One region of the Neobacillus sp. Fa239 genome, then DNA from elsewhere that is predicted to be linked to it. Evidence: a T-box and tRNA genes for the amino acid it is inferred to sense, from the RefSeq annotation. Region 1 holds a T-box; the other regions hold tRNA genes.

The links. A T-box is a leader RNA that pairs with one kind of tRNA and senses whether it is charged. The one in region 1 lies ahead of proS (proline--tRNA ligase), so its partner is inferred to be a tRNA-Pro.
Region 2: it has a tRNA-Pro gene. The T-box ahead of proS (proline--tRNA ligase) is inferred to sense a tRNA for this amino acid. The anticodon was not compared.
Region 3: it has a tRNA-Pro gene. The T-box ahead of proS (proline--tRNA ligase) is inferred to sense a tRNA for this amino acid. The anticodon was not compared.
Region 4: it has a tRNA-Pro gene. The T-box ahead of proS (proline--tRNA ligase) is inferred to sense a tRNA for this amino acid. The anticodon was not compared.

Annotation. Positions count from the first base shown of each region.
Region 1 covers NZ_AP041611.1:2,006,825-2,014,458, reverse strand. Annotated here, with positions in the region: gene ACZ5XR_RS09575 (ABC transporter ATP-binding protein) at 1-347, opposite strand, end outside; gene ACZ5XR_RS09570 (SGNH/GDSL hydrolase family protein) at 360-1,133, opposite strand; gene ACZ5XR_RS09565 (YdcF family protein) at 1,272-1,847, shown strand; gene ACZ5XR_RS09560 (CaiB/BaiF CoA transferase family protein) at 2,423-3,514, opposite strand; gene ACZ5XR_RS09555 (GNAT family N-acetyltransferase) at 3,540-4,100, opposite strand; gene proS (proline--tRNA ligase) at 4,327-5,757, opposite strand; T-box leader at 5,947-6,164, opposite strand; gene ACZ5XR_RS09545 (cupredoxin domain-containing protein) at 6,526-7,395, shown strand; gene ACZ5XR_RS09540 (ABC transporter permease) at 7,442-7,634, opposite strand, start outside.
Region 2 covers NZ_AP041611.1:223,197-230,830, reverse strand. Annotated here, with positions in the region: gene ACZ5XR_RS01105 (MFS transporter) at 1-610, shown strand, start outside; gene bioB (biotin synthase BioB) at 714-1,706, opposite strand; gene ACZ5XR_RS01095 (biotin transporter BioY) at 1,727-2,326, opposite strand; gene ACZ5XR_RS01090 (DUF6904 family protein) at 2,628-3,377, opposite strand; gene ACZ5XR_RS01085 (hypothetical protein) at 3,651-3,863, shown strand; gene ACZ5XR_RS01080 (hypothetical protein) at 4,603-4,848, shown strand; tRNA gene ACZ5XR_RS01075 (tRNA-Ile) at 5,201-5,274, opposite strand; tRNA gene ACZ5XR_RS01070 (tRNA-Gly) at 5,281-5,354, opposite strand; tRNA gene ACZ5XR_RS01065 (tRNA-Phe) at 5,371-5,446, opposite strand; tRNA gene ACZ5XR_RS01060 (tRNA-Asp) at 5,453-5,529, opposite strand; tRNA gene ACZ5XR_RS01055 (tRNA-Met) at 5,533-5,606, opposite strand; tRNA gene ACZ5XR_RS01050 (tRNA-Ser) at 5,633-5,725, opposite strand; tRNA gene ACZ5XR_RS01045 (tRNA-Ile) at 5,734-5,807, opposite strand; tRNA gene ACZ5XR_RS01040 (tRNA-Met) at 5,822-5,895, opposite strand; tRNA gene ACZ5XR_RS01035 (tRNA-Ala) at 5,914-5,986, opposite strand; tRNA gene ACZ5XR_RS01030 (tRNA-Pro) at 6,011-6,087, opposite strand; tRNA gene ACZ5XR_RS01025 (tRNA-Arg) at 6,097-6,173, opposite strand; tRNA gene ACZ5XR_RS01020 (tRNA-Leu) at 6,208-6,296, opposite strand; tRNA gene ACZ5XR_RS01015 (tRNA-Cys) at 6,343-6,416, opposite strand; rRNA gene rrf (5S ribosomal RNA) at 6,544-6,660, opposite strand; rRNA gene ACZ5XR_RS01005 (23S ribosomal RNA) at 6,759-7,634, opposite strand, start outside.
Region 3 covers NZ_AP041611.1:3,585,425-3,593,058, reverse strand. Annotated here, with positions in the region: rRNA gene ACZ5XR_RS17495 (23S ribosomal RNA) at 1-1,776, shown strand, start outside; rRNA gene rrf (5S ribosomal RNA) at 1,906-2,022, shown strand; tRNA gene ACZ5XR_RS17485 (tRNA-Val) at 2,032-2,107, shown strand; tRNA gene ACZ5XR_RS17480 (tRNA-Leu) at 2,146-2,227, shown strand; tRNA gene ACZ5XR_RS17475 (tRNA-Gly) at 2,244-2,318, shown strand; tRNA gene ACZ5XR_RS17470 (tRNA-Leu) at 2,324-2,409, shown strand; tRNA gene ACZ5XR_RS17465 (tRNA-Pro) at 2,424-2,500, shown strand; tRNA gene ACZ5XR_RS17460 (tRNA-Ala) at 2,521-2,596, shown strand; tRNA gene ACZ5XR_RS17455 (tRNA-Met) at 2,624-2,700, shown strand; tRNA gene ACZ5XR_RS17450 (tRNA-Ser) at 2,719-2,811, shown strand; tRNA gene ACZ5XR_RS17445 (tRNA-Tyr) at 2,833-2,917, shown strand; tRNA gene ACZ5XR_RS17440 (tRNA-Trp) at 2,921-2,994, shown strand; tRNA gene ACZ5XR_RS17435 (tRNA-Leu) at 3,010-3,091, shown strand; gene ACZ5XR_RS17430 (helix-turn-helix domain-containing protein) at 3,575-5,902, shown strand; gene ACZ5XR_RS17425 (glycine C-acetyltransferase) at 6,105-7,301, shown strand; gene ACZ5XR_RS17420 (L-threonine 3-dehydrogenase) at 7,401-7,634, shown strand, end outside.
Region 4 covers NZ_AP041611.1:4,469,166-4,476,799, reverse strand. Annotated here, with positions in the region: rRNA gene ACZ5XR_RS22240 (23S ribosomal RNA) at 1-1,084, shown strand, start outside; rRNA gene rrf (5S ribosomal RNA) at 1,214-1,330, shown strand; tRNA gene ACZ5XR_RS22230 (tRNA-Val) at 1,340-1,415, shown strand; tRNA gene ACZ5XR_RS22225 (tRNA-Thr) at 1,454-1,529, shown strand; tRNA gene ACZ5XR_RS22220 (tRNA-Lys) at 1,540-1,615, shown strand; tRNA gene ACZ5XR_RS22215 (tRNA-Leu) at 1,650-1,734, shown strand; tRNA gene ACZ5XR_RS22210 (tRNA-Gly) at 1,749-1,823, shown strand; tRNA gene ACZ5XR_RS22205 (tRNA-Leu) at 1,829-1,917, shown strand; tRNA gene ACZ5XR_RS22200 (tRNA-Arg) at 1,953-2,029, shown strand; tRNA gene ACZ5XR_RS22195 (tRNA-Pro) at 2,039-2,115, shown strand; tRNA gene ACZ5XR_RS22190 (tRNA-Ala) at 2,134-2,209, shown strand; tRNA gene ACZ5XR_RS22185 (tRNA-Met) at 2,231-2,307, shown strand; tRNA gene ACZ5XR_RS22180 (tRNA-Ile) at 2,340-2,416, shown strand; tRNA gene ACZ5XR_RS22175 (tRNA-Ser) at 2,435-2,527, shown strand; tRNA gene ACZ5XR_RS22170 (tRNA-Met) at 2,570-2,643, shown strand; tRNA gene ACZ5XR_RS22165 (tRNA-Asp) at 2,647-2,723, shown strand; tRNA gene ACZ5XR_RS22160 (tRNA-Phe) at 2,730-2,805, shown strand; tRNA gene ACZ5XR_RS22155 (tRNA-His) at 2,832-2,907, shown strand; tRNA gene ACZ5XR_RS22150 (tRNA-Gly) at 2,916-2,989, shown strand; tRNA gene ACZ5XR_RS22145 (tRNA-Ile) at 2,994-3,070, shown strand; tRNA gene ACZ5XR_RS22140 (tRNA-Asn) at 3,106-3,177, shown strand; tRNA gene ACZ5XR_RS22135 (tRNA-Ser) at 3,185-3,275, shown strand; tRNA gene ACZ5XR_RS22130 (tRNA-Glu) at 3,286-3,357, shown strand; gene glgB (1,4-alpha-glucan branching protein GlgB) at 4,046-5,992, shown strand; gene ACZ5XR_RS22120 (glucose-1-phosphate adenylyltransferase) at 5,934-7,079, shown strand; gene ACZ5XR_RS22115 (GlgC family sugar phosphate nucleotidyltransferase) at 7,100-7,634, shown strand, end outside.

The sequences.
Region 1 (7,634 bases):
TCGGTAATCCGGTCTTCTCCAATTCCATCAAGCATTCGGGCAAAATGAAGGAGGTTATCATGACCGGATAAATAGGGATATAATTCCGGGTTTTCTACGATACAGCCCAGATTTCTCATCGCTTCTTGAAAATGGTGGCTGATATTGAAACCGCAAATTGAAACGGTCCCTGATGTCGGTTTAATTAACCCAACCAACATACGAATCGTCGTGGTTTTCCCTGCCCCATTGGGCCCTAAGAAACCAAATACTTCCCCTTCTTTTAGCTCAAAGGTCAGCCCTTTGATAATTTCTCTTTTGCCAATTACTTTTTTTAAATTTTGTACTGATAAAGTTACTTTTTCCATTCCATTCGCTCCTTACCAGGTGAGCAATGCGGCCACACGTTCTGCGATCAACCGGTATCCTTTTTCATTTGGATGAAACTTATCAGAATACAGATAATCATTGACCTTTAATTCAAACAGGTCAAAGGTTGGAACAAAAACGATTTTTGGGAATGCGGCACTAATTTCAGCACTATCATAATTCCAATGCCGGATCGCCTTTGACATTTGATTACCTTGTCCTAAATCGATAAATGGATTATACAATCCAACAAAAAATACATTGGCAGTGGTATTTACCTGGCGTATTTGACCAAAGATAAATTTTAAATTAGCCAAATAATTTTTTTCAACCGAAGCAATATTACTTGATTGAAAATCCAGCAATCCCTGCCCGCCGCGAAACATATCATTTCCGCCAATTGTCAGCAAAACAATATCAGCTTTTTGAATTTGCCGTTTTACTTCTGTTTGCTGTACTTGTTGCCGAAGCTGATCAGATGTTTGCCCCATGATTCCCAAATTGGTAAGCTGAACTTGGCGCTTTGTTTTTTTCTTGATTTCATCCAGTAAATCACCAACATAACCCTTTCCCGTCACATCACCTGTACCCCTTGTTAAAGAATCACCGAGTGCAACGATGGTCAGCCCTTTTGTATTTTCCGCTTTCTTCGATAGGGAAGCTGGCGGAATTTTTTCCGGTTTTCCCGCATAATATTCGCCAACAGCATAGAAAAGTCCACCCAGCCAGAGAAGGCAAAAGATTACAGAAATAATCGTAATCAATCGAATAACATTTTTATTCAACGGCAACACTCCTCACTCGTTGGTATTTTATCCATTTTCATCTAATATAGTAATCCTCTTTGTAATTTCACACGAATTATTTTCAAAAATGGAAATATTTGATATCCTTTTTGTAAAATTGATAGAATTGGGGAATTTATGAAAAAGAAGATTTACTTTTGGGCAGGCTTTATTTTCGTGGTTGGTTTAATTTACGTTGGTTTTTTGCAATATAAAATCTCTCAATTCAGCTCATTAGAAGCCCCGAACAACGCGGATTATCTGATTGTCCTTGGAGCGAGGGTAAAGGGCGACGTCCCCTCGTTGGTATTAAAGGAGCGAATTGATGCGGCAGCGGCCTATTTATTGAAAAATAAGTATACGGTAGCGATTGCGTCTGGCGGATTGGGACCGGGAGAAACGATTTCGGAAGCAGAGGCCATCAAGAAAAGATTAGTCGCTAAGGGAGTTGAAGAATCGCGGATCATTTTAGAAAAGCGTTCCACAGATACATACGAAAATATCCGCTTTTCCAAAAACCTCATACCTTCCGGCTTACAGTCTGGTATTATCGTCACGAATACGTTCCATATGTTTCGATCGCTCATGATTGCGCGCGATGAGAAGCTGAAGGTTGCAGGACTTCCGGCAAAAACACCTTTATCAGCGATTTTTAAGTCCTATTCCCGGGAATATTTGGCGATTACGAAGTATTATTTAACGAAGGTTTTTTGAAAAAGTGAGTGTGGCCCCGCGTTTTGATTGGCATCATTGCGGGGCTTGTATTTGGAAGGTTTCTTTACCCAAAAGAGATTATTTTTCTCTATTACGGTCAATTCTACGGCTTTCCTTTGACCGTCCGTGATCTATTTTTCCTTCTATGGGCAAAGCAACGGCTTTCCTTTGACCGTTCATGCTCTTTTTTTCTTTCTAAGGGCAATGCATCGGCTTTCCTTTGACCGTTCATGCTCTTTTTTTCTTCCAAAGGGCAATGCAAGGACTTTCCTTTGACCGTTCATGCTCTTTTTTTCTTCCAAAGGGCAATGCAAGGACTTTCCTTTGACCGTTCATGCTCTTTTTTTCTTTCTAAGGGTAATGCAACGGCTTTCCTTTGACCGTTCATGTTCTTTTTTTCTTTCTAAGGGTAATGCCACGGCTTTCCTTTGACCGTTCATGCTCTTTTTTTCTTTCTAAGGGTAATGCAACGGCTTTCCTTTGACCGTTCATGTTCTTTTTTTCTTTCTAAGGGTAATGCAACGGCTTTCCTTTAACCGTCCGCGCTTTTTTTCCCTTTTGTTGGCAATGGAATTTTATTTAAGCAATACTTCCGAATTGCTATCATCAGGTTTCAAGCCAATATGCTTATACCTAGGTGAAAATACCGTGGTTTTGATTGGACAAGCGATTTGTTTTTGACAGCCTCCATCCACTGTCGGAACTTCCACCACCATTCCCCGCTCTTTCAATTGTGGATGTTCACATGCCTCAGCGAACGTGAGCACCGGCTCGACACATGCTTCAAAATCAGCAAACACCGCCTTCCATTCATCAAATGTTTTGCTGAAAAATGCAAACCGAACGGCCTCTTTAAACCTAGCAATATCTTCTGCTTTATGACTCAGGCTTATTTCATATAAGTCTTCCCTTCCGATTGCCACACATAATTGCTTCCGGAATTGAGGTTCCAGGCTTCCGACCAAAAAATACCTTCCATCACTGGTTTCATAAAAACCATAAAAGCTCCTGCCATTCAACAACGTTTCTTCCGGTTCAGGATTTACCCCGCCATTAAAATAACCAGGTGCCCATAATGCATTTAGGGAAAAGCTGCAATCCGTCATGCTAATAACGATCGCCTGCCCTTGTCCTGTTCGATCACGGTAAATCACAGCAGACAATATGCCAATGACAGCATGCAGAGAACCGCCCGCAAGATCAGCCATTTGCGTTCCATTTTGTGCCGGCCCCCCTGCCTTTGTACCGGAGTAGCTTGACACACCTGCCAATGCCAAAAAATTAATATCATGTCCTGGACGATCCTTGTAAGGACCAGTCTGGCCAAATCCTGTAATAGAGCAATAAATAAGGCGGGGATTAACTTTTTTAAGCTCTTCATATCCTAAACCCAGCCGGTCCATGACACCGGGGCGAAATTGCTCTAACACGATATCATATTCTTTCACTATTCGCTTGACTGCCTCAATCGATTCCGCCTTTTTTAAATCCAGTGTAATCGACTTTTTCGAGCGGTTCAGGTATTGATCAGTTCCCAATTCATCAACATATCCGTTTTTTTTCACATGAATTACCTCTGCGCCTAAATCGGCTAAAAGCAACGAAGCGAATGGACCAGGTAATAATGTAGAAAAATCTAAAATCTTTAAATGAGTTAAAAGTGACATAAATTAACTCCCTTAAATCTCTCCACTAAACTATTTTTGAAAAAACACACATATCTCTTACTTCCTTTCCATCTCCAGAAAGGGTGGCATTTTTTAAGATTCCTTCAAGAGTAAACCCCAATTTTTCCGGAATCGCCCGGCTTTTCATATTTTTTGAATCACAGTGGATGTCCACACGCCTTGCCTTCAAGCTCTCAAAAGCAAATTGAGTGATTCCTGCAACTGCTTCGGTAATATACCCCTTTCCACTGTGGCGGGTATCAATCCAATAGCCAATTTCAAACCGAGGCACATCCCAGTTGATTCGGTGTAAACCGGACGCCCCGATAAATTCGCCTGTTTTTTTATCAAAAAGGTGAAGCCTTAGGTCTTCACGGGTTAAAAATTTCGCATGGGCCTCGCGAATGTTTACTTCCGTATCCTCTTCCGTCTGGTTCTTATGTACCCAAGGCATCCAAGGTTTAAGTTCATTTATTGAAGCCTGGATTGCTTTGTAAACGGTTTTTCCATCACCAGGCATAGGCTTCCGGATGAGTAATCTTTCAGTATGAAATTCTTCAGGAAAATCTAGTAGTATTGGTTTCATTTTTTAATCTCCTCTCCATAATTTAGAAATTCTCCAAAAAAAGAGAAAGTCCTTTCTTCTTCAAATACGATTCGCTGATAAATATGAATGATTCGCCGATAAATAGCAATAATCCGCCGATAAACACTCTTGATTCGCCGATAAAATATATTGTCTTGTTCAAATTTCGCAAAATTCCATAAAAAAGAGCCCTCCTTTTATGGAAGAGCCCCTCAAAATAAGATTTTTAATACGCTTTTGCCCAATAAACCATCTTATCCGCTGGTTTTCCGCAGCAAACGCAAGTATCAGCAACTTTTTCCTGTGCAAATGGAATACAACGGGAGGTTGCGCTTGTTTCCTCTTTAATTTTTTCCTCACAGGCTAAATCGCCGCACCACATGGATTTAATGAAGCCGCCTTTTGACTCCAATGTTTCCTTAAATTCATCAAAAGTCACGGCAACCGTTGTTCTGTCTTCACGGTGATTCAACGCTTTGTTATATAAATTTGATTGGATATCATCAAGTAATTCCACAAGCTTTGTTTCGAGCTGATCCATAGGTACAACCACTTTTTCCAACGTATCACGACGGACTAACACAACTTGTTTGTTCTCGATATCTTTTGGTCCAACCTCTAAACGAACTGGAATCCCCTTCATTTCATATTCATTGAATTTCCAGCCAGGCTTTTTGTCGCTGCCATCAATACCAACACGTGCAACATTCGAAAGTGATTTTTTCAAATCATAGGCAAAATCAAGAACGCCTTCTTTATGCTGTGCGATTGGCACAATCATCACTTGAGTTGGAGCCGCTTTTGGAGGAATTACCAAACCGCGGTCATCTCCATGCACCATGATTAAGGCGCCGATGATTCTAGTTGTGAAGCCCCATGATGTCTGATGGACATATTGCAGCTTTCCTTCTTTGTCCGTGTATTGAATGCCGAACGCTTCGGCAAACCCGGTGCCAAAGTGGTGAGATGTACCTGACTGCAGCGCTTTTCCATCATGCATTAAGCTTTCAATCGTAAAGGTTGCTTTCGCTCCTGCGAATTTTTCCTTTTCGGTTTTTTGCCCTTTAACAACTGGTATTGCAAGTATCTCTTCACAAATCGCTGCGTAGACATTCAGCATTTTAATCGTTTCTTCCATGGCATCCTCATCGGTTGCATGGGCGGTGTGTCCTTCCTGCCATAAAAATTCTAATGTTCGTAAGAATGGGCGGGTCGTTTTTTCCCAACGGACCACATTTGCCCACTGGTTATAAAGCTTTGGAAGGTCACGATAGGAATGAATAATATTGCTGTAATGCTCACAGAAAAGCACTTCAGATGTTGGTCTAACCACCAATCTTTCCGTCAGCTCTTCAGAACCGCCATGAGTAACCCATGCCACTTCAGGAGCAAAGCCCTCGACATGATCCTTTTCTTTTTGAAGCAGGCTTTCAGGTATAAACAATGGCATATACACATTTTCATGCCCTGTTTCTTTGATTCGTCTGTCCAATTCATTTTTAATATTATCCCATAAAGCATAGCCATACGGACGAATAATCATCGAGCCGCGCACGCTTGAATAATCAATTAAGTCTGCTTTTGTGACAACATCGGTATACCACTGGGCGAAATCCTCGTCCATGGCGGTAACATCTTTTACAAATTCCTTTGCCATTTTTGACACCTCTTATTTTTAAAAATATTACCTGTTGATTTCCGCTCCAGGCACTCGCTTTCCGCGGGGAGGTCCGGGAGCCTCCTCGGCGCATTAGGCGCCTGCGGGGTCTCCCGTGACCTCTCTATCCCGCAGGAGTCGAGTGCCCTCCGCTCCAATCAACAAAAATACAAAAAGGCCCTGATCCCAAAAAGGGACCAAGGCCTTGGCGGTACCACCCTAAATTAATAAAGCAATTGCTTTAAACTCTCACCATGATAACGGAATCGATCCGCTTGTATCTTCAAAAAGAATCCGATACAGAACTCGGAGGCAGGTTCAAATGATGGTCTAAGAAACCTTGCACCAACCGGTTTCCTCTCTAGGTAAGACGCTGTCATTTTACTAATCCCCGTCATTGTTTCAAATGTATTTGAGGATATTATATGTTTCTCGACAGAAAAAGTCAATTCCTGCGTTGGAATTTTTTTCTGAAAACTGCTTTAAACTGAATTCCTTATCGGTTAAAATGCAATTAATTATATTTTTCGGAGTGAAAACATGAAAAAAGAAGAACAGGATGAATAAAAAAATAAGAAGATGAAGAGAAAAAATTTCTTCTCGACTATATAAAAATGCAAAATGAAACATTAAAGCGAATTTTTAAAAATACACTCGATAAAGAAGACTAGGATACTTGTAATGTTCATAAAACTCTCCCAAAATCGAAATCGGCAGGCGATTTTTACATTTATAATATTCTTATATTGTAATTAAGGAGATTTTTCTATGAATATTCTATCAATTTTTTCGGCTGTTATGGTCAGTCTTATGACCGGCTATTCTATTTATCTTGTTCACCGTGAAAAACAGAAATTAAGCTGCATGTCCGGAATGATAATTGCGATGGCCATTGCGATGGTAGCTGGCCTCATGTCCGGATACCTTCTTGGCGTCTTTTCCGGTGTCATGTTTCTTTCCAGCGGAGTTAGTATCATCATTGGATTCATAATTGGCTTACTAGCCGGGCAGCCAATCGGACTCATGGCGATTCTCGATGGACTCCTTTCCAGTATCATGAGCGGGTTAATGGGTTCGATGCTTGGGGTTATGATGAAATTTGAAAATCCGTCAATCATGTTAGGAATTTTACTGGGATTATCAGTAATCATTATCGGACTCGTCATTTTATTTATAATAGTAGAAACCAATGATAAGTTTTCCATCGATACCTTGAAAATTTCACCTTTTGCCATATTATCAGCTGGTGCAGTTCTGATTGCCTTATTTTTATTTTTATATAGCAGTGACCTTGTTAAAATACCAACTTACAATACTACTGCTACCACAAGTCAGACAGCGACTCAAACGGAGGTCGATGTGACGGCACAGGCAGCTCCAACCATAAAAATGCAGGTGACTCAATCCGGTTACAGCCCGAATATCATTCATGTCAAAAAAGGCGTTCCAGTTAAATTGACGATAGAGAATCCACTCGAAAATAGCTGCTTATCTACATTCACAATGCCTGAATTTAATATTAATAATGTCAATTTAAATGTTGGGACCACGAATCTCCAATTTACCCCTTCCAAAACAGGTGAATATACCTTTAGTTGCGGAATGGAGATGTTTAAGGGGACTGTCATTGTTGAATAATTATAAACAAAGGGTCAGACCAATGGTCTGACCCTTAATTTCGCTTTTATAATTTCCTGTACTTTTTCAATGCAAAAATGTTAAGAACAACAAAAATTACAGCAAAGATGATTAAGGCTAAAAGATCACCGCTAATATCCCCGAGTGACATCCCTTTGTACATGACACCTTTCAATGCGTCACCTGCGTAATACATCGGCATGATTTTTGCAACGGCTTGCAGCCAATTGACCATTCCT
Region 2 (7,634 bases), 1.8 Mb from region 1:
TCCTTTTATCAATATTCGTCTATTAAGCGGAAATATACCCTTGATATTGACTTATGCCCGTGGTTTACTTTCAGCTACCGTTTCCTACAGCATCCTTTATGGTTTCACTCAATGGCTGGAAAAAGGAAGGGGTTTATCTCCTTCTAATACTGGACTGTTACTATTACCCATGTTTTTAATGTCGATCATCGTTTCTAAAATGACAGGAAAAAGTCCTGCAATCCGTTTGAAATTGATCGTCGGAAGTATTGCTCAATTTATTGCTATGATGCTGCTGCTTTTTACAAATCATACGAGCAGCCTGGTTTTTCTCGCAGCAATTGTTCTGCTTTTAGGGATTCCCCAAGGCTTGCTGAATTTAGCCAACCAAAATGCGGTCTATTTCCAAGCATCGCCAGAACAAATCGGTGCTTCAGCTGGTTTGTTAAGAACTTTTATGTACATGGGGGCTTTGATTTCTTCTGCTGCAAATGGACTATTTTTAAAACCCGAAGCAATGACAGCAGGCATGCACAAAATAGCGATATTTGGCGGTGTCATTAGCTTTATTCTAATCATGATCACCTTATTAGACCGTTCCTTAGGGAGAGTCGGCCTTAAAAATCATTAAAAAATTTGAGGGTCCGAGAAACATTCTCGAACCCCTCTTCTTATTCTTTAATCCTCTAAAGTGACTCTACCTACGTTGATTACTACTTCTTGCTGCTAATTCACTATGAATTAACGGTTTCATTTACAAATTCAACTTCAAATCCTAAATCAGCCAGCATTTGATGATCTGCCGTGCTTTCTTGCCCCGCCGTTGTTAAGTAATCGCCGACAAAAATAGAATTTGCTGCATATAATCCAAGTGGCTGAAGACTTCGTAAATTGACTTCACGTCCCCCAGATATTCGGATTTCTTTCGTTGGATTCACATATCGCATAAGCGCCAGTACTTTCAAGCAATACCTTGGATTTAGTTCATTTGTGCCTTCAAGCGGTGTACCGTCTATTGCATGAAGGAAATTAACGGGAATGGAATCTGCATCCAAGATCCTTAGACTAAACGCCATATCAACAACGTCTTTTTTCGTTTCCTTCATCCCGACGATTACCCCTGAGCAAGGAGAGATACCTGATTCTTTTACAAGTTGAACGGTATTAACCCGGTCCTGGTAAGAGTGGGATGTTGTGATGAATTCATGGTGGTTTTCTGAAGTGTTTAGATTGTGATTATATCGGTCTACTCCAGCTTCTTTCAGCATTGCCGCTTGTTCAGGTTTCAGTAGTCCAAGGCAGGCACAAATCTTTAAATTATATTTGTCTTTTATTTCCTTTACAGCTGAAACAACTTGATCAACCTCATGGTTACTAGGTCCCCGGCCACTGGCGACGATACAATAAGTCCCAACATTAAGCTGGTTTGCTTGTTCGGCACCTTTTAGGATCGTATCTTTATCGACCATGCGATACTTTTGAATAAGCGCTGAAGAGATGCTTGATTGTGCACAATAACCGCAATTCTCAGGGCATAGACCTGATTTTGTATTGATAATCATATTAAGCTTTACCTTATTGCCATAATAATGGTGACGAATGAGATAAGCACCTTGTAAAACCTCAAGTAATTCGAAATCCGAGGAATTTAAAATACTTAACGTTTCCTCTTTTGAAATTTCATTTCCCTTTAACACGTATTGCGCCAATTCCTTCCACTTGCTCATATAATCCCTCCTTTCTAGAATTAACCTGCGTTCTTTATGTTTTTAAATTGGCTGCGTGATAATAAAGTGCGTTCTAAACGATGTCCCATTATCCCTGCAAAAATTGCTAAAATAATATCTTTTGGAAGTGGGACAACCATCCATAACCAGGCCATTTTATATGTAAATCCTTCTGGTGCTGCAAACCAAAGTTTATAGGCTGCATACATCCAGTTTGTTCCGAAAACATAGTTGACCGCCATTCCTGCTAATGCTGCAAAAATAAATACTCCAATAGTTTTCTTTCCTTTTTCAATTAAGTAACCGGTTACAAACGCAGTGAAAATAAAAGAAACAATAAAACCAAAAGTCGGGCTGATCACCGAAACAAAGCCAGCTCCAAATTTTGCAAAAACCGGAACACCTACTAATCCAACAAGACAGTAAACAGTCATGGAAATAGCTCCTAATCTACTGCCAAGTACTACACCTGCTAAAATAGCAAAAAAGGTTTGGAGCGTAATGGGCACTCCCCCCACTACCATAAAAGGTGCAATCGATGTTATGTTTGCACCAATCGCCATTAAGGCAACGAACATTCCTGCAAACGTGATATCAGTCGTTCTTAGCTTCATCCTCATCCCCCCAAATTTTTACTCTAAATAAAGAATAATAGTTTTTATGTTTATATGTCAACCGAGAATCATTTTTGGTTAACACAATGCGGATTTAATGGAGTCAAAGGAAGCCGACCGAAAAAAGGCCAACCCTCACAACGTTAAATCATTGAGGATTGACCCTAAAATTATGATTTATTGTTACATATGGAAAAACATTGGAAACTAACTCCTATTTTATCTGCCTTTTTAAAAAGCCCCTACTCATTTAGCATGAAAAAGGGGCCCTCTTCAAGGAGTTCCCCAATAAAATATCTAGTGTCTGTCACCATTCGATTTCTTCTGGATAATCAACTAATGATTGAATATTGATCATGGAACAATTGTATTCTCTTACTGCTTCCATTACGGCGGTTTTTACCTCTTGATATTCTTTTCCTTGCTCAGCAATTCGTTTGCACATTATCGTAATGTTTTTTAAACGTTTCTCCTTGTTCATGTCGATGAATTTACAATTTAGTTCATCTAAATATAGGGTTGCATAGTGGCTAAACCAAGTATAATCAATGTTCATTAATTTTATCGTACGGCTCCACGATGTTTCTGGGATGGTTTCTTTAATACAATTAGCTATCGCAGCTTGAAGTCCTCTAACATGAGCAATGGCAGGATCCCATATATTTCGATACTCTAAAATGAAATCGTAGCTCTGCTTTGCCTGTTTTTTCGCATAAAGTCTAACGAAATCATTTAGTGCCATTGTCACAAAAATCAGCTCGGGCCATAATACATTGAAAGCATAATAGACATTTTTATCATTAGTGACAACAGATAAATGCTTCATGATATCCTGATTCATTCCGTTATGAACAAACTCTATCTCTCGATTCCCCATAATGGCATGGCTGATATCATAACATACTCCAAGGATTCTCAGGAGGGCTCCTTCAAAGCCTGACCAATCATTCTCATCTCCCACTATTGTGTGAAGTGATTCGTTTAGCCCCTCTAAATCCAATCTGTCTCCGTAAATGGTGACCCCGGTAAAATTAGGTGTATTTTTTAGAAAAATCATTGTTTTACCTCATTTTTTTATTAAATCTATAAATGTTTACAACGTTTAATAGGTATACAAGCGAGACAGGGTAGAAACCGTCTCCATTTTGTTGAATCCTTATGAATTTTTGTAGAATCCTCTTCAATATTTGTAGAATCCACCTAAATTTTTGTAGAATTCCTTTGCCACAAATTTTTATGCTTCATTTGGTACCAGGCACCCTTTGTTTATCCACTCAGCAAAAATCCCCCTACTTACAAACACCATACCGGACCAAGATTGTTTCCTAAGTTGCTCAATAAAAGTGCTAGTGCACATGGATTTATCGTGAATGATTTTGATTACATCCGTCATGAAGCCGATAATCAATTACACGAATGGGTATTGGAAGGTAAAATAAAAAGCAAGGAAACAATTATTGAAGGATTTGAAAATACCGTACCAGCTTTTTTATCATTATTCGAGGGTGGAAATGTTGGTAAACTTCTCGTTAAGGTCGATTAATTTAGTGTTTCGTTTCCCTAAGTAAAGGAGAGGAAACGGGAAGAAGTTAGAGATTATATAAGACAGAACAGATTAGAAAATAAAATTTCAGTCCCTGAAAATGGAAATATTATTGAAAAAGATAGGATTTATATGGGAAAATCGAAAGGAATTTTGTTTATAGAATAGGCTTTAAATCAATATGATTCTTACCGGATTTGATATGTCCTTCATGTACTTTATGAAGGACATATTCTTTGAGTAGAACCGGTTATAGGTGATTTTACGAATAAATCATCCACTGATTCGGCAGCTTCATTTGTTCTTCCTCACCATATACATCCTTAACAGATGGCATTGTGAAATTTGACTGCATAGATTAGTAAATAATCATTAATTAGGAATTCTACATAGTTTATGGGAGTGGTATTTAGGATGGATTCATTTAGGAGGTATCTGTAAAAAGTCGTAAAAAAGTGAAAATATCATCAAAGATTATCTTCAATCTGTTCATGGTTTCCTTACTTAATTTGATCAATCAAAAGACGTAGAATTTAAAAAATTACATCACGAGAATATAAGCGAGTACATTTCATTTTTGAAAAACAATAACCGTTCGAAGCCGAAAACCATTAATACAAAATTGCAGCCTTCATATAAATATAATAACTGGTATTGTCCGAAGTGGTATCCAGAGATGTTAGAAGCACACATTGCTAATTGCCGTGGAATCGAAATAAGATTTTGGAGGGAATTGACAATGAAAGTAAAATATAAAGACGATAGAATATACGGACAAGGTTTAACAGATTTCCCTTATCAGGAAGGTGACTATGTAACGATTGTTGTTCGCTATTGGACAGTTAAAGAGGACGATGAAGATATTTATTATCATGGCCATATTACACAATTAGAGGACGAAAGGGTAGGTTTTTGGGCTGTTTTAGATGATGACCCCAATCAGGAAGAATTTTTTCAATTTTGGAGATATAGAAGCGGTCTTTGACGGTGATAAAATCCCCTTTCTTGGTGAATGGACTAAACGTAAAGAATAGTTGCAAACAGTTGCATTAAAACAATAAAAGCCTACTCATTACGAGTGGGCTTATTTTTCGTTATCTAACCTAATTACTAAAAATAACGAATGATTATATAATTTTAAAAAAGGAAGATTGTAGTTATTAAAGATTGAATGCCATTTTCCATCACCTGGGAATTCACAATGAAAGTAAGGTACATATCCAATCGTTTTTTACATTTACTCGCCTTAGAGGATTCGAACCTACGATCGAGCGTTTAACAGTCGTTTGCTCTACCACTGAGCTACTGCGGAACAAAGAATATATATTTTATTATGATGGGCCTAAATGGACTCGAACCATCGACCTCACGCTTATCAGGCGTGCGCTCTAACCAGCTGAGCTATAGGCCCTTTATATGGAGCGGGTGATGAGAATCGAACTCACAACATCAGCTTGGAAGGCTGAGGTTTTACCACTAAACTACACCCGCATTATAAAAAGGATCATGGTGGCTCAGGACGGAATCGAACCGCCGACACAAGGATTTTCAGTCCTTTGCTCTACCGACTGAGCTACTGAGCCAACAAATGGCGGTCTGGACGGGACTCGAACCCGCGACCTCCTGCGTGACAGGCAGGCATTCTAACCAACTGAACTACCAGACCATATTGCGGGGGCAGGATTTGAACCTGCGACCTTCGGGTTATGAGCCCGACGAGCTACCAGACTGCTCCACCCCGCGATAATAAAAGATGAAAATAAAATTTATGGCGGAGGAAGAGGGATTCGAACCCCCGCGCGGTTTAACCCGCCTGTCGGTTTTCAAGACCGATCCCTTCAGCCGGACTTGGGTATTCCTCCATATAAAATGGACCCTGTAGGACTCGAACCTACGACCGGACGGTTATGAGCCGTCTGCTCTAACCAGCTGAGCTAAGGGTCCATTGATATTTTTTATAGCGGCGGAGGAGATCGAACCCCCGACCTTACGGGTATGAACCGTACGCTCTAGCCAGCTGAGCTACACCGCCAATTTCATAAAAAATAAATGGAGCCTAGCGGGATCGAACCGCTGACCTCCTGCGTGCAAAGCAGGCGCTCTCCCAGCTGAGCTAAGGCCCCATGTTGTTATTGTAATCCTTCGACTGGTCGGGAAGACAGGATTCGAACCTGCGACCCCTTGGTCCCAAACCAAGTGCTCTACCAAGCTGAGCTACTTCCCGATCTATTAATGGCGCGCCCGAAAGGAGTCGAACCCATAACCTTCTGATCCGTAGTCAGACGCTCTATCCAATTGAGCTACGGGCGCATTATTGAAAGTTATTTTGCTCGCGCAAAAAACTTGGTGCCGAGGACCGGAATCGAACCGGTACGGTAGTCACCTACCGCAGGATTTTAAGTCCTGTGCGTCTGCCAGTTCCGCCACCCCGGCGAAATCTATTTATCTGTTCTAATCCAAAACCCAACATTTATTTAATTGGAGGCAGCAACCGGATTCGAACCGGTGGTAAAGGTTTTGCAGACCTCTGCCTTACCACTTGGCTATGCCGCCGCCTTATTTTATGGAGCGGAAGACGGGATTCGAACCCGTGTTACCGCCGTGAAAGGGCGGTGTCTTAACCGCTTGACCAAGGGGCCAACTAAAAAATCACAAAAATAATAGCCCCAAAGGGGCTTTAGCCTGGCAACGTCCTACTCTCACAGGGGGACAGCCCCCAACTACCATCGGCGCTGAGAAGCTTAACTTCCGTGTTCGGGATGGGAACGGGTGTGACCTTCTCGCCATTATTGCCAGACTATTTACTTGAGAGATCGTTCTCTCAAAACTAGATAATACAGAAGAAGTTTTCGTAAAAACGAGGTAATCTGTCTAGCTTCGGCTCCGCTTTTCTATTTGGTTAAGTCCTCGATCGATTAGTATCAGTCAGCTCCACATGTTGCCACGCTTCCACCTCTGACCTATCAACCTGATCATCTTTCAGGGATCTTACTAGCTTGACGCTATGGGAAATCTCATCTTGAGGGGGGCTTCATGCTTAGATGCTTTCAGCACTTATCCCGTCCGCACATAGCTACCCAGCGATGCCTTTGGCAAGACAACTGGTACACCAGCGGTGCGTCCATCCCGGTCCTCTCGTACTAAGGACAGCTCCTCTCAAATTTCCTGCGCCCACGACGGATAGGGACCGAACTGTCTCACGACGTTCTGAACCCAGCTCGCGTACCGCTTTAATGGGCGAACAGCCCAACCCTTGGGACCGACTACAGCCCCAGGATGCGATGAGCCGACATCGAGGTGCCAAACCTCCCCGTCGATGTGGACTCTTGGGGGAGATAAGCCTGTTATCCCCAGGGTAGCTTTTATCCGTTGAGCGATGGCCCTTCCATGCGGAACCACCGGATCACTAAGCCCGACTTTCGTCCCTGCTCGACTTGTAGGTCTCGCAGTCAAGCTCCCTTATGCCTTTACACTCTGCGAATGATTTCCAACCATTCTGAGGGAACCTTTGGGCGCCTCCGTTACTCTTTAGGAGGCGACCGCCCCAGTCAAACTGCCCACCTGACACTGTCTCCCACCCCGATGAGGGGTGCGGGTTAGAATTTCAATACAGCCAGGGTAGTATCCCACCGACGCCTCCACCGAAGCTGGCGCTCCGGTTTCTCAGGCTCCTACCTATCCTGTACAAGCTGTACCAAAATTCAATATCAGGCTACAGTAAAGCTCCATGGGGTCTTTCCGTCCTGTCGCGGGTAACCTGCATCTTCACAG
Region 3 (7,634 bases), 1.6 Mb from region 1:
ACTCTGCGCCGAAAATGTACCGGGGCTAAACGTATCACCGAAGCTGTGGATTGACACCATTAGGTGTCAGTGGTAGGAGAGCGTTCTAAGGGCGTTGAAGCCAGACTGTAAGGACTGGTGGAGCGCTTAGAAGTGAGAATGCCGGTATGAGTAGCGAAAGATGAGTGAGAATCTCATCCACCGAATGCCTAAGGTTTCCTGAGGAAGGCTCGTCCGCTCAGGGTTAGTCGGGACCTAAGCCGAGGCCGAAAGGCGTAGGCGATGGACAACAGGTTGATATTCCTGTACCACCTCTTTATCGTTTGAGCAACGGGGGGACGCAGGAGGATAGGGTAATCGCACTGCTGGATATGTGCGTGTAAGCAGTTAGGCTGGTGAATAGGAAAATCCGTTCACCGTGAAGGCTGAGCTGTGATGCCGAGGGAAATAGAGTACCGAAGTTCCTGATTCCACACTGCCAAGAAAAGCCTCTAGCGATGATATTAGGTGCCCGTACCGCAAACCGACACAGGTAGGCGAGGAGAGAATCCTAAGGTGAGCGAGAGAACTCTCGTTAAGGAACTCGGCAAAATGACCCCGTAACTTCGGGAGAAGGGGTGCTCATTGAGGTGAATAGCCTCGATGAGCCGCAGTGAATAGGCCCAGGCGACTGTTTAGCAAAAACACAGGTCTCTGCGAAGCCGCAAGGCGAAGTATAGGGGCTGACGCCTGCCCGGTGCTGGAAGGTTAAGAGGAGGGGTTAGCGTAAGCGAAGCTCTGAATCGAAGCCCCAGTAAACGGCGGCCGTAACTATAACGGTCCTAAGGTAGCGAAATTCCTTGTCGGGTAAGTTCCGACCCGCACGAAAGGCGTAACGATCTGGGCACTGTCTCAACGAGAGACTCGGTGAAATTATAGTACCTGTGAAGATGCAGGTTACCCGCGACAGGACGGAAAGACCCCATGGAGCTTTACTGTAGCCTGATATTGAATTTTGGTACAGCTTGTACAGGATAGGTAGGAGCCTGAGAAACCGGAGCGCCAGCTTCGGTGGAGGCGTCGGTGGGATACTACCCTGGCTGTATTGAAATTCTAACCCGCACCCCTCATCGGGGTGGGAGACAGTGTCAGGTGGGCAGTTTGACTGGGGCGGTCGCCTCCTAAAGAGTAACGGAGGCGCCCAAAGGTTCCCTCAGAATGGTTGGAAATCATTCGCAGAGTGTAAAGGCATAAGGGAGCTTGACTGCGAGACCTACAAGTCGAGCAGGGACGAAAGTCGGGCTTAGTGATCCGGTGGTTCCGCATGGAAGGGCCATCGCTCAACGGATAAAAGCTACCCTGGGGATAACAGGCTTATCTCCCCCAAGAGTCCACATCGACGGGGAGGTTTGGCACCTCGATGTCGGCTCATCGCATCCTGGGGCTGTAGTCGGTCCCAAGGGTTGGGCTGTTCGCCCATTAAAGCGGTACGCGAGCTGGGTTCAGAACGTCGTGAGACAGTTCGGTCCCTATCCGTCGTGGGCGCAGGAAATTTGAGAGGAGCTGTCCTTAGTACGAGAGGACCGGGATGGACGCACCGCTGGTGTACCAGTTGTCTTGCCAAAGGCATCGCTGGGTAGCTATGTGCGGACGGGATAAGTGCTGAAAGCATCTAAGCATGAAGCCCCCCTCAAGATGAGATTTCCCATAGCGTCAAGCTAGTAAGATCCCTGAAAGATGATCAGGTTGATAGGTCAGAGGTGGAAGCGTGGCAACATGTGGAGCTGACTGATACTAATCGATCGAGGACTTAACCAAATAGAAAAGCGGAGGCGACTGTTCAACTTCGAGAGAAGTTAGGAGCCGAAGCTAGACAGATTACCTCGTTTTTACGAAAACTTCTTCTGTATTATCTAGTTTTGAGGGAACGATCTCTCAAGTAAATAGTCTGGCAATAATGGCGAGAAGGTCACACCCGTTCCCATCCCGAACACGGAAGTTAAGCTTCTCAGCGCCGATGGTAGTTGGGGGCTGTCCCCCTGTGAGAGTAGGACGTTGCCAGGCTGTATAAATGGAGGATTAGCTCAGCTGGGAGAGCATCTGCCTTACAAGCAGAGGGTCGGCGGTTCGATCCCGTCATCCTCCACCATAACTTTTTCACTAAAGTGAAAATAATCTTCAATATATGCGGGTGTGGCGGAATTGGCAGACGCACCAGACTTAGGATCTGGCGCCGCAAGGCGTGGGGGTTCGACTCCCTTCACCCGCACTTTTAATTCACATATGCGGAAGTAGTTCAGTGGTAGAACACCACCTTGCCAAGGTGGGGGTCGCGGGTTCGAATCCCGTCTTCCGCTCCATTCTTGCCGGGGTGGCGGAACTGGCAGACGCACAGGACTTAAAATCCTGCGGTAGGTGACTACCGTACCGGTTCGATTCCGGTCCTCGGCACTGGTTTAATTTTTCGGGAAGTAGCTCAGCTTGGTAGAGCACTTGGTTTGGGACCAAGGGGTCGCAGGTTCGAATCCTGTCTTCCCGACCAGCAGTTCTTTTAAAGTAAATGGGGTCTTAGCTCAGCTGGGAGAGCGCCTGCTTTGCACGCAGGAGGTCAGGGGTTCGATCCCCCTAGACTCCACCAACTAAGTTTTGAATCAAATTATGTTATGGCGGTGTAGCTCAGCTGGCTAGAGCGTACGGTTCATACCCGTAAGGTCGGGGGTTCGATCCCCTCCGCCGCTACCAATTAATTTTAAAAATAATGGAGGAATACCCAAGTCCGGCTGAAGGGATCGGTCTTGAAAACCGACAGGCGGGTTAAACCGCGCGGGGGTTCGAATCCCTCTTCCTCCGCCATTATTTTTTTTGTTTATATTTGGAGGGGTAGCGAAGTGGCTAAACGCGGCGGACTGTAAATCCGCTCCCTCAGGGTTCGGCGGTTCGAATCCGTCCCCCTCCACCATTTAGGGGCATAGTTTAAAGGTAGAACTAAGGTCTCCAAAACCTTCAGTGTGGGTTCGATTCCTACTGCCCCTGCCAAGCTATTAATTATTTGCCGGTGTGGCGGAATTGGCAGACGCGCACGACTCAAAATCGTGTTCCTTCTGGAGTGTCGGTTCGACCCCGACCACCGGTATCACTTAAAAGGGTAAAACTTTTAAAGGTCAATGCTTTGAGCAATCAAGGTATTGACCTTTTTTCGTTTTTAGTGTCCTAAAGTGTTTACCAACCGTGTGGACAACAAATTTAGTTTATTCAATATCTTTAAGCCTGTATTTCTTAAAGGGGAATAAAGAAATTGAACAATGCAAGAAAAATGAAAAGGGTAAAAGCAGCACTTGAAGAAAAAACTATAACGGAGTTGTATAATGACTTTCAGTTTAATAATCGTATTAAGAATTTGTCTGAAATGACAATCTTGTTCAATGACCAAAATTTAATTCATTTTTAAGGTTTACTGATAATTTAAATGCTGCTGCATTTGATTAAAAGATAGGGGATCAATATATTATCGCACCTAAATGAAAAGGATTGAGGGATACAGCAACTACGGTTAACGGCTCTAGTCTATTCTTTATGTACTTGGCACATTTTTAATCTAGTCCTAAGGTGGATGTTCATGAACCGGCCAATAAGAGATAATTCTTATCAAATAAGTTTACAAAACATTGAATATTATTCTCCGCATATTTATATAGGAATCGAGATTCTCCTTGTGATAAGGGGAGAAATTGAGGTTACGGTTAATCAACATTCCTGCCATTTAGCTGAAAATGATCTTCTGCTGATTAACGCCAATGATATATGCTCTATTAAGGGGAATAAGGAGAATGTGGTCTTATCGTTACAAATTCCTTTGGATTTAATCGAGCGGCCTTATCCGGATATTCATGCGTGTCGTTTTAACTGCACTTCATCCAAAGAGGATAACGGGCTATATCTGCTTTTTGATCAAATTCGCCAACTAATGGCGAAAATCTTGATTGCCCACTACCAAAAGCAGGATGGAAGTGAAATCGAGATTAACGGACTGATTTTTCAATTAGTTACACTGTTGATTCGAAATTTTAAAACTACGCATCTTGAAAGTAATCAATTCACCGAAATGAAGGATGAAAGAATTAGAGAGATTCTAGCTTTTATCGAAAAAAATTATCGTAAACCGATATCATTGCAGGAAATTGCTAAAGAGCAGTATTTGTCTATTTACTATTTGTCGCGCTATTTCAAGCAGGAAGTTGGGGCTAGTTTCTCCCAATATGTCAAAAATGTCCGTTTGAAATCAGCGATGCATGAGCTCCTTTATACCGGTTATAATATTTCCCAGATTTCGGAGAATTGTGGTTTTCCCAATGTAAAAGCATTTAATATGGCTTTTAAAGAAATGTACCAGCAAACGCCTACTGAATATCGCAGCATGCATAAAGTGGAACCGATGGATGTCGAGGAAGTGAAACATGAAACCGAACAATATACATTATTGCAATCTCCCAACTTTTTAATGGAAATCAGTAAATATATTTCTGGAAATGAGAAGAGCACCACCCCGATGGAACCGGCTGCTTCGGTGGTACATGTGGAATTGCCGCTTGAGCCCATTTTTATCAGAGAAAAAGCCTTAAAGTTACTGGTAATTGGGCAGCTGGAATATGCATTGAATGAAGAAGTGAAGGCGGAATTAAAGTTAATTCAAGAGGAACTTAGATTTGAATATATTTATTTTACGAACCTTTTTTCGGACAGTTTTGCGATGACAACGCCACTCTATCAAATAGGCGGACAATTTTATCAGGTGGATGCCTTATTTAGCCTTTTTCAACAATTAGGATTGGTTCCTTTCATTCGTTTGGAAGTTGAAAAGGAAGTGGCAAGCAGCTCTGATTACCTTAAGAAGCTCGATGAATTTTTACAGCATAGTATTAGTTATTTTGGCAGTAACTTTGTAGGAAAATGGCGATTTGAACTGGTTTTCACGGAATGCGGCGAAACAGCAAAGAGCTTTTATCAAGATTTTTATCAAACTGTAAAAAAGCGAGCTCCTGCCGCAAAAATAGGTCTTCATATGCCGTTTTCTTTAAGAAAGGCTATAACCGTTCCTGCTGCTGAATTTTTAAATCAAATTTTCGACCGTTGCGAGCTGATCTGCTTCACCTGCAATCCGAATGAAGAAGTGGATTTTAACGATATGGATAATCATACTTTTGAAGGAGTAAAAAATTATGCAAAGAAAGAAATCATCCAATTAAAGGAAAGCCTAGCGTCTGTGGGTTTAGGGGAAATTCCGATTTTTCTTACTGATTGGAATACACTTTATGGAAATACGATGGATTTGAGCGGCACTTTTTTCCGGTCTGCTCTTATTTTTAAAGAAATGTTGGATGTAATGAAGGAAATATCCGGTTTAGGATTCTGGATTGATACCCACTCATTGGAAAAAAATAATCTGGATCAAGACCATATTGCCATGAATGGAATTGCCCTCCTGTATTATTATCAAATTAAACGTCCTGCTTATTTTAATCTTCAACTGATGGCAAAAATGACCTTGCGGATTTTAGTGGAAGGCCCGGATTTTGTATTGGCAATGGGGGAAAATGGCTACCAATTAGCCGTTTATAACCCTTCCTATATCAATCCATCTTATTCGGTAGAAAGCTTCTTTTTGCATTCCATCACAAAGGAAAAGAAAGTGGTTATTTCTGGCCTCCCTCCTGGGCGTTATCAAATTCGTAAGCACATCCTTGATCAAAATAACGGCGAATTTTATATTAACTGGATAAATTTACAGCATCAGGATATTTATGATCAGGAGATTATTTCTTTTATTAAGCAGGGAACCCACCCTGATTTGCAAATTTATGAGGAAACAGTGAAATCGGAGCTTTATTTACAATCCACTCTGACCTTTAATGCTTTTCATCTCTTTGAAATAAAGCCATTAAGTTAAAACTTAATGGTCTTTTTTTGTGGTTAATTTTGACGAAAATGTGAAGAAGGGCAAATATAAGAGATACACGCAACAAATATGGCAATGTAAGTCGATAAAATTCGATTTAAACTAAATACATGAAAACGTTTCCAGTTTGGTTTCTGCTTCTTAAACGGATTTGAGGTTTTTACTGAAAAGTATATTTATGGAGGTTTGCACGATGTCAAGAAAAGTTTTAGAAGATATATTAACTCCCCAGCTGCAAGAGCTACGCGAGAAAGGACTATATAACGTCATTGATACAGTAGAAGGCCCTAATGGCCCAATCGTAACAATCGATGGCAAAAATGTCATCAATATGTCATCCAACAATTACCTTGGGTTGGCAAACAATGAAAGATTAATCCAAAGAGCGAACGAAGCGACGAAACAGTACGGTGTGGGTGCCGGTGCCGTTCGGACTATTAACGGAACAATGACAATCCATAATAAATTAGAAAATACGATTGCCGAATTCAAACATACGGAGGCGGCAATTGCTTTCCAATCGGGATTTAATTGCAATATGGGCGCTATCTCGGCGGTGATGACGAAGAAGGATGCGATTATTTCTGACGAATTGAACCATGCCTCAATCATTGATGGCTGCCGTTTGTCTGGAGCAAAAATCATCCGGGTCAAACACCAGGACATGGATGACCTAAGGAGGGCAGCAAAAGAAGCGATTGAAAGTGGTGCCTATGAAAAAATAATGTATATCACTGATGGCGTTTTTTCAATGGATGGGGATGTGGCGAAGCTTCCTGAAATCGTGGAAATTGCCGAGGAATACGGCTTGCTTACATATGTTGATGACGCACATGGTTCAGGTGTCATGGGAAATGGTGCAGGCACGGTTAAACATTTTGGCCTTTCCGATCAAATTGATTTTCAAATCGGAACACTTTCCAAAGCAATTGGCGTCGTAGGCGGCTATGTGGCTGGTACCCAGCAATTGATTGATTGGTTAAAAGTGCGAGCCCGTCCATTCTTATTTTCAACATCGCTGACGCCAGGAGCTGCCGCTGCCTGCATTGAAGCCATTAACATCATGACGGAATCAACGGAGAGAGTCAATCAGCTATGGGAAAATGGCCGCTATTTAAAAGAAGGCTTGAAAAACTTAGGATTTAATATTGGCCACTCGGAAACACCGATTACACCATGTATCATCGGCGAAGAAACATTAACGCAGCAATTTTCTCGCCGCCTCATGGAGGAGGGAGTTTACGCCAAAGCTATCACCTTCCCAACGGTGCCAAAGGGAACAGGCAGAGTGCGCAATATGCCGACTTCGGTTCATACAAAAGAAATGCTAGACCAAGTACTAGCTGTATATGAAAAAGTGGGAAAAGAACTAGGTGTCATCCAAGATTAGAAGAGAGGCAGGAGGGCCCGTTCTTAGAATGGTTCCCTCCCTATTACAACTTGATACTAGATTCAGTTTTTGAGAGAAATATTCGGGAGGTTGTTTACGATGAAAAAAATTCTTGTGACCGGAAGCTTAGGTCAAATCGGTTCAGAGTTAACGATGAGAATGCGGGAACTTTACGGAGAGGAAAATGTTATTGCCACTGATATCCGTCATGTTAATGGCAACCCAGTCGTGGAAAATGGTTTATTTGATACATTAGATGTGCTGGATGGCGAGAGAATGCAGAAACTGGTCAATGACTATCATATTGATACGATTATCCATTTGGCCGCGCTG
Region 4 (7,634 bases), 2.5 Mb from region 1:
GTATAGGGGCTGACGCCTGCCCGGTGCTGGAAGGTTAAGAGGAGGGGTTAGCGCAAGCGAAGCTCTGAATCGAAGCCCCAGTAAACGGCGGCCGTAACTATAACGGTCCTAAGGTAGCGAAATTCCTTGTCGGGTAAGTTCCGACCCGCACGAAAGGCGTAACGATCTGGGCACTGTCTCAACGAGAGACTCGGTGAAATTATAGTACCTGTGAAGATGCAGGTTACCCGCGACAGGACGGAAAGACCCCATGGAGCTTTACTGTAGCCTGATATTGAATTTTGGTACAGCTTGTACAGGATAGGTAGGAGCCTGAGAAACCGGAGCGCCAGCTTCGGTGGAGGCGTCGGTGGGATACTACCCTGGCTGTATTGAAATTCTAACCCGCACCCCTCATCGGGGTGGGAGACAGTGTCAGGTGGGCAGTTTGACTGGGGCGGTCGCCTCCTAAAGAGTAACGGAGGCGCCCAAAGGTTCCCTCAGAATGGTTGGAAATCATTCGCAGAGTGTAAAGGCATAAGGGAGCTTGACTGCGAGACCTACAAGTCGAGCAGGGACGAAAGTCGGGCTTAGTGATCCGGTGGTTCCGCATGGAAGGGCCATCGCTCAACGGATAAAAGCTACCCTGGGGATAACAGGCTTATCTCCCCCAAGAGTCCACATCGACGGGGAGGTTTGGCACCTCGATGTCGGCTCATCGCATCCTGGGGCTGTAGTCGGTCCCAAGGGTTGGGCTGTTCGCCCATTAAAGCGGTACGCGAGCTGGGTTCAGAACGTCGTGAGACAGTTCGGTCCCTATCCGTCGTGGGCGCAGGAAATTTGAGAGGAGCTGTCCTTAGTACGAGAGGACCGGGATGGACGCACCGCTGGTGTACCAGTTGTCTTGCCAAAGGCATCGCTGGGTAGCTATGTGCGGACGGGATAAGTGCTGAAAGCATCTAAGCATGAAGCCCCCCTCAAGATGAGATTTCCCATAGCGTCAAGCTAGTAAGATCCCTGAAAGATGATCAGGTTGATAGGTCAGAGGTGGAAGCGTGGCAACATGTGGAGCTGACTGATACTAATCGATCGAGGACTTAACCAATTTTAAGATTACCTCGTTTTTACGAAAACTTCTTCTGCATTATCTAGTTTTGAGGGAATGAAATTTTTATAAATTTCCTCTTGAAAAAATCTAAAAAGACATTATAATAAAATAGTGTCTGATAAATAGTCTGGTAATAATGGCGAGAAGGTCACACCCGTTCCCATCCCGAACACGGAAGTTAAGCTTCTCAGCGCCGATGGTAGTTGGGGGATGTCCCCCTGTGAGAGTAGGACATTGCCAGGCTGTATAAATGGAGGATTAGCTCAGCTGGGAGAGCATCTGCCTTACAAGCAGAGGGTCGGCGGTTCGATCCCGTCATCCTCCACCATGATTTTTTCGCGAAAGTGAAAATAATCTTCAATAATTGCCGGTTTAGCTCAATTGGTAGAGCAACTGACTTGTAATCAGTAGGTTGGGGGTTCAAGTCCTCTAGCCGGCACCATTTATTTTTTGAGCCATTAGCTCAGTTGGTAGAGCATCTGACTTTTAATCAGAGGGTCGAAGGTTCGAGTCCTTCATGGCTCACCAGAGTTTTTTGTGAAAGCAAAATAACTTTCAATATGCGGGTGTGGCGGAATTGGCAGACGCACCAGACTTAGGATCTGGCGCCGCAAGGCGTGGGGGTTCGACTCCCTTCACCCGCACCATTTAAATCAATTATGCGGAAGTAGTTCAGTGGTAGAACACCACCTTGCCAAGGTGGGGGTCGCGGGTTCGAATCCCGTCTTCCGCTCCATATTTGCCGGGGTGGCGGAACTGGCAGACGCACAGGACTTAAAATCCTGCGGTAGGTGACTACCGTACCGGTTCGATTCCGGTCCTCGGCACCAGTGTTTTTTCGATAACAAAATCACTTATAAATAATGCGCCCGTAGCTCAATTGGATAGAGCGTCTGACTACGGATCAGAAGGTTATGGGTTCGACTCCTTTCGGGCGCGCCATTATTTTTACGGGAAGTAGCTCAGCTTGGTAGAGCACTTGGTTTGGGACCAAGGGGTCGCAGGTTCGAATCCTGTCTTCCCGACCATCTACTTCACTATATATTGGGGTCTTAGCTCAGCTGGGAGAGCGCCTGCTTTGCACGCAGGAGGTCAGGGGTTCGATCCCCCTAGACTCCACCAATTAAATTTCATTGATACTTTGGCGGTGTAGCTCAGCTGGCTAGAGCGTACGGTTCATACCCGTAAGGTCGGGGGTTCGATCCCCTCCGCCGCTACCAAATGAAATTAGAATTAAATTGTACTTTAACTTGGACCTTTAGCTCAGCTGGTTAGAGCAGACGGCTCATAACCGTCCGGTCGTAGGTTCGAGTCCTACAAGGTCCACCAGTAATTTTCATATAATATGGAGGAATACCCAAGTCCGGCTGAAGGGATCGGTCTTGAAAACCGACAGGCGGGTTAAACCGCGCGGGGGTTCGAATCCCTCTTCCTCCGCCATATTATTTAAACTTCAGCAATGTTAAGTTTCATTTCTATTATCGCGGGGTGGAGCAGTCTGGTAGCTCGTCGGGCTCATAACCCGAAGGTCGCAGGTTCAAATCCTGCCTCCGCAATTTGGTCTGGTAGTTCAGTTGGTTAGAATGCCTGCCTGTCACGCAGGAGGTCGCGGGTTCGAGTCCCGTCCAGACCGCCATATGTTGGCTCAGTAGCTCAGTCGGTAGAGCAAAGGACTGAAAATCCTTGTGTCGGCGGTTCGATTCCGTCCTGAGCCACCATTTAATTTTTTAGATTTAATATCATGGCGATTGTGGCGAAGTGGTTAACGCATCGGATTGTGGTTCCGACATTCGTGGGTTCGATTCCCATCAGTCGCCCCATTAATTTTGCGGGTGTAGTTTACTGGTAAAACCTCAGCCTTCCAAGCTGATGTAGTGGGTTCGATTCCCATCACCCGCTCCAATATGGGCCTATAGCTCAGCTGGTTAGAGCGCACGCCTGATAAGCGTGAGGTCGATGGTTCGAGTCCATTTAGGCCCACCATAGTTTTTGGCAATAGTAAAATAACTTTCCACTATTCCGCAGTAGCTCAGTGGTAGAGCTATCGGCTGTTAACCGATCGGTCGTAGGTTCGAGTCCTACCTGCGGAGCCTTTATAGAGAAGTACCCAAGTGGCTCAAGGGGCGCCCCTGCTAAGGGTGTAGGTCGGGTAACCGGCGCGAGGGTTCGAATCCCTTCTTCTCTGCCATAAATTTATTGGCCCCTTGGTCAAGCGGTTAAGACACCGCCCTTTCACGGCGGTAACACGGGTTCGAATCCCGTAGGGGTCATACGAAAAACCTGATGATAGTATATCATCAGGTTTTTTGTTTGGTTTTATTGCCTGAACCTTCATATTATGAGGAGCTTTGGTTAATAGGTAGACTTCCTAATGCCCGAATCTTGTTTTCAACAGGGGGTTTGGTCAATAGAAGGACTCTCAATTGCCCGAATTATCATCTTAGCAGGGGGTTTGGTCAATAGAAGGACTCCCAATTGCCCGAATTATCATCTTAGCAGGGGTTTTGGTAAATAGGAGTACTCCCAATTGCCCGAATCATCATCTCAGAAGGGGTTTTGGTCAATAGAGCAACTTCCAAATGCCCGAATCATCATTTAAGTAGGAGTATTGGTAAATAAGAAGATTCCCTAATCCCCTAAACCTCATCTCACCATCATAATCCCCTAACACTTCCGAAAAAAAATCCCATTATTTTAATGAATCATGATTCATTTAATCTAGCAGCTTTATTTGTAAGCGCATTCTTCTAAAGAACAAAAATATTTTTTTTGAGAACATTTGTCGAGTTAAGTTAATTTCTTTGTCAATTATTGTTGAATCCCGTCGGATTATCGGAAAAGATGTAAAATAAAATAGTTAATTGTCAGAAAAGATAAAAAAGTATTTCGAGGAATATTGGGAAGTAGGAATTATAATTTAACTTTGAAATACATAATTCATTTGGGAAGAGGAGAGCCATGGCGGTAAATACAATATTTCCTACTGAATATCAGTTGCATTTATTTCATGAAGGAAGTTATTTCCAAAGTCATCAGCTTTTTGGCGCTCATATCTTTAAAGAAACCGACAAAGTGTATACACGTTTTTGTGTTTGGGCCCCTAATGCTCACATGGTAAGGCTGGTAGGGGATTTTAATAACTGGAACGGTAAGGGATATGAATTACAAAAGGTAAATGATGAAGGTGTCTGGATTCTCGTTGTGAATGAGGATCTTGCAGGGAGAATTTATAAATATGAAATTTTCACATCAGCTGGAGAAATCATATTAAAAGCAGATCCGTATGCCTTTTATTCAGAAGTGAGACCCAATACAGCTTCGGTCGTCTATTCATTTGAGGAATATGATTGGCAAGATGAATATTGGATGAATCAAAAGGGAAAAAAGAACTTCCTTTCTGAGCCATCACTTATTTACGAAGTGCATTTGGGGTCATGGAAGAAGAAGGAGAATGGTGATTTCTTTACTTATAAAGAAATTGCTGCGGAACTAATCCCCTATGTTATTGAGCATGGATTTACACATATTGAAATACTTCCCCTTGTTGAGCATCCATTCGATGGTTCATGGGGATACCAGGGAACAGGATATTTTTCTGTTACATCAAGATATGGAGAGCCTATGGATTTTATGTATTTGGTTGACCAATGTCACCAGCATGGAATAGGCGTAATCCTTGATTGGGTACCAGGACATTTTTGTAAGGATGCACATGGTTTATATCGCTTCGATGGCACACATATTTATTCCTATAATGATGTTAATGACAGAGAAAATCATGTTTGGGGAACGGCTAATTTTGATTTAGGAAGAGGCGAGGTTCAAAGTTTCCTCATTTCAAATGCCTTTTTTTGGATGAAATATTACCATATTGATGGGTTTAGGATGGATGCAGTTGCGAATATCATCTATTGGCCAAATTCATCCGGTAAGCAGGAAAATCCATTTGGAATAAATTTTTTGAAAAAGCTTAATAAAGAAATTCATGATCATGATCCTTCCTTTTTAATGATAGGGGAAGATTCCACTGACTTTCCTCAAGTGACTGTTCCCGTCAACCACGGTGGACTGGGCTTTGATTATAAATGGAATATGGGCTGGATGAATGACATTCTTGAATACATGGAAACAGCGCCTTATTCTCGGTCAAAGGTCCATTCAAAGGTTACTTTTTCCCTTTTATATGCTTTTTCAGAAACGTTTATGCTGCCCCTTTCTCATGATGAAGTGGTACATGGGAAAAAATCATTACTAGATAAAATGCCAGGGGAGTATTGGGAGAAATTTGCACAGCTGAGGCTATTGCTTGGGTATATGTTTGCCCACCCCGGGAAAAAGTTATTGTTTATGGGGTTTGAATTAGGGCAATTTGCTGAGTGGAAAGATAAGGAACAGCTGGATTGGAACTTACTGGAATATGACATGCACCAATCATTAAATGAATATGTTAAACAATTAACAAAGCTATATAAACGTTCAAAAGCGTTATATGAATTGGATCATTTATGGGACGGTTTTGAATGGATTGATGCAGATAATTGCGGGCAATCGATTTATTCCTTTATCCGCAGAGGAAAAAAACAAGGTGATTTTTTAATTATTATCGGGAATTTTACAGGCTGCAATTATCAAAATTATCGAATTGGCGTTCCGGCTAAAGGGGAATATCGAGAAATTTTTAATAGTGATCAAGTGGAATTTGGTGGTGCGGGGTTAATGAATAAAAGAACCATCGTATCAACGGATGAGCCCTATCATGGTAAACCATATTCGGTTAATGTGACGATTCCACCCTTCGGTTTTCAGATCTTAAGGCCCGTCAAAAAACGAAAGGAGAGAAAAGGAAATGGGAAAGAAAAAGTGCGTAGCCATGCTGTTGGCAGGAGGGAAAGGAAGCAGACTTAATTCGCTGACAAAGGAACTTGCGAAGCCGGCTGTCCCTTTTGGAGGAAAGTATCGGATTATTGATTTCACTTTAAGTAATTGTTCGAATTCCGGGATTGATACAGTGGGGGTTTTGACTCAATATCAACCACTTTTATTGAATTCTTATATCGGCATCGGCAGTGCCTGGGACCTTGACCGTAAAGATGGAGGGGTAACCGTTTTACCCCCGTACAGTGAATCCTCAGAGGTAAAGTGGTATACAGGAACAGCGAGTGCCATCTATCAAAATCTTAATTATCTAAAGCAATACCAGCCTGAATATGTATTAATCCTTTCAGGCGATCATATTTACAAGATGAATTATGAGAGTATGCTGGAATATCATATTGAAAAACGTGCCGATGTGACAATTTCCCTAATAGAAGTTCCATGGGCAGAGGCAAGCCGCTTTGGGATTATGAGTACGAATAAGGATATGAGGATAACAGAGTTTGAGGAAAAGCCAGGCAGCCCTAAAAATAACCTTGCTTCAATGGGAATTTATATTTTCAGTTGGAATATACTGAAGGAATATTTAGAAATGGATGAACGGAATCCTTATTCAAGTCATGATTTTGGTAAAGATGTTATCCCATTATTACTAGAGGAAAAAAAGAGATTATATGCATATCCATTTAAAGGCTATTGGAAGGATGTTGGAACGGTACATAGTCTTTGGGAAGCCAACATGGATTTATTAAATGAGAAATGTGATCTGGATTTATTTGACCATGGATGGAAAATCTATTCGGTGAATCCGAATCAACCGCCTCAGTATATTTCGCAAAAGGCGGTAATTAAGGAGTCATTGATTAATGAGGGCTGCTCGATTGAAGGAGAAATTGAGAAGTCGGTTTTATTCCAAGGAGTTAGTGTAGGAAAAGGGTCCATCATTAAAGAGTCCGTTATCATGCCAGATGCGATAATCGGTGAGAATGTATTTATTGAGAAAGCGATTGTTCCAGCAGATATAACGATCCCTGACGGAGCTGTTATCCGTTCCCTTGATGATGAAATTGTTCTGGTGACACAAGAATTGTTAAGCGGGTTATATCCTGCTTTTTAAAAAAACAGGAGGGGCTAAAATTGAAAAAAGAGCTTTTGGGAGTAATAGATGCAACAACCTATCATGATGATTTGGAGGACCTTATAACGCATCGATCATTGGCTGCATTGCCGTTTGGGGGCCGTTACCGCATAATTGATTTCGTTTTATCCAATATGGTGAATTCAGGAATTCGCAGTGTCGCTATTTTTCCAAAGCTGCAATACCGTTCATTAATGGATCATCTTGGGTCAGGAAAGAATTGGGATTTAAACCGTAAACGGGATGGACTTTTCTTTTTTCCATCGCCTATTATTGATAATGATAGAAATAAAATTGGGTCATTTGAAAATTTTGCAGCCAATATGGACTATTTTTATCGTAGTTCGCAGGAATATGCCATCATTGCTAATTGCTATACCGTTTTTAACATGGACTTCAGACCATTGTTAGACAGCCATATTCGTTCCGGCTGCGATATAACAGAAATCCACCACGTCGATGGAAGATCACTGGAGATGTATTTGGTCAAAACTTCGCTGCTAATTAAACTGCTTGAAACCAGAAACGAAACTG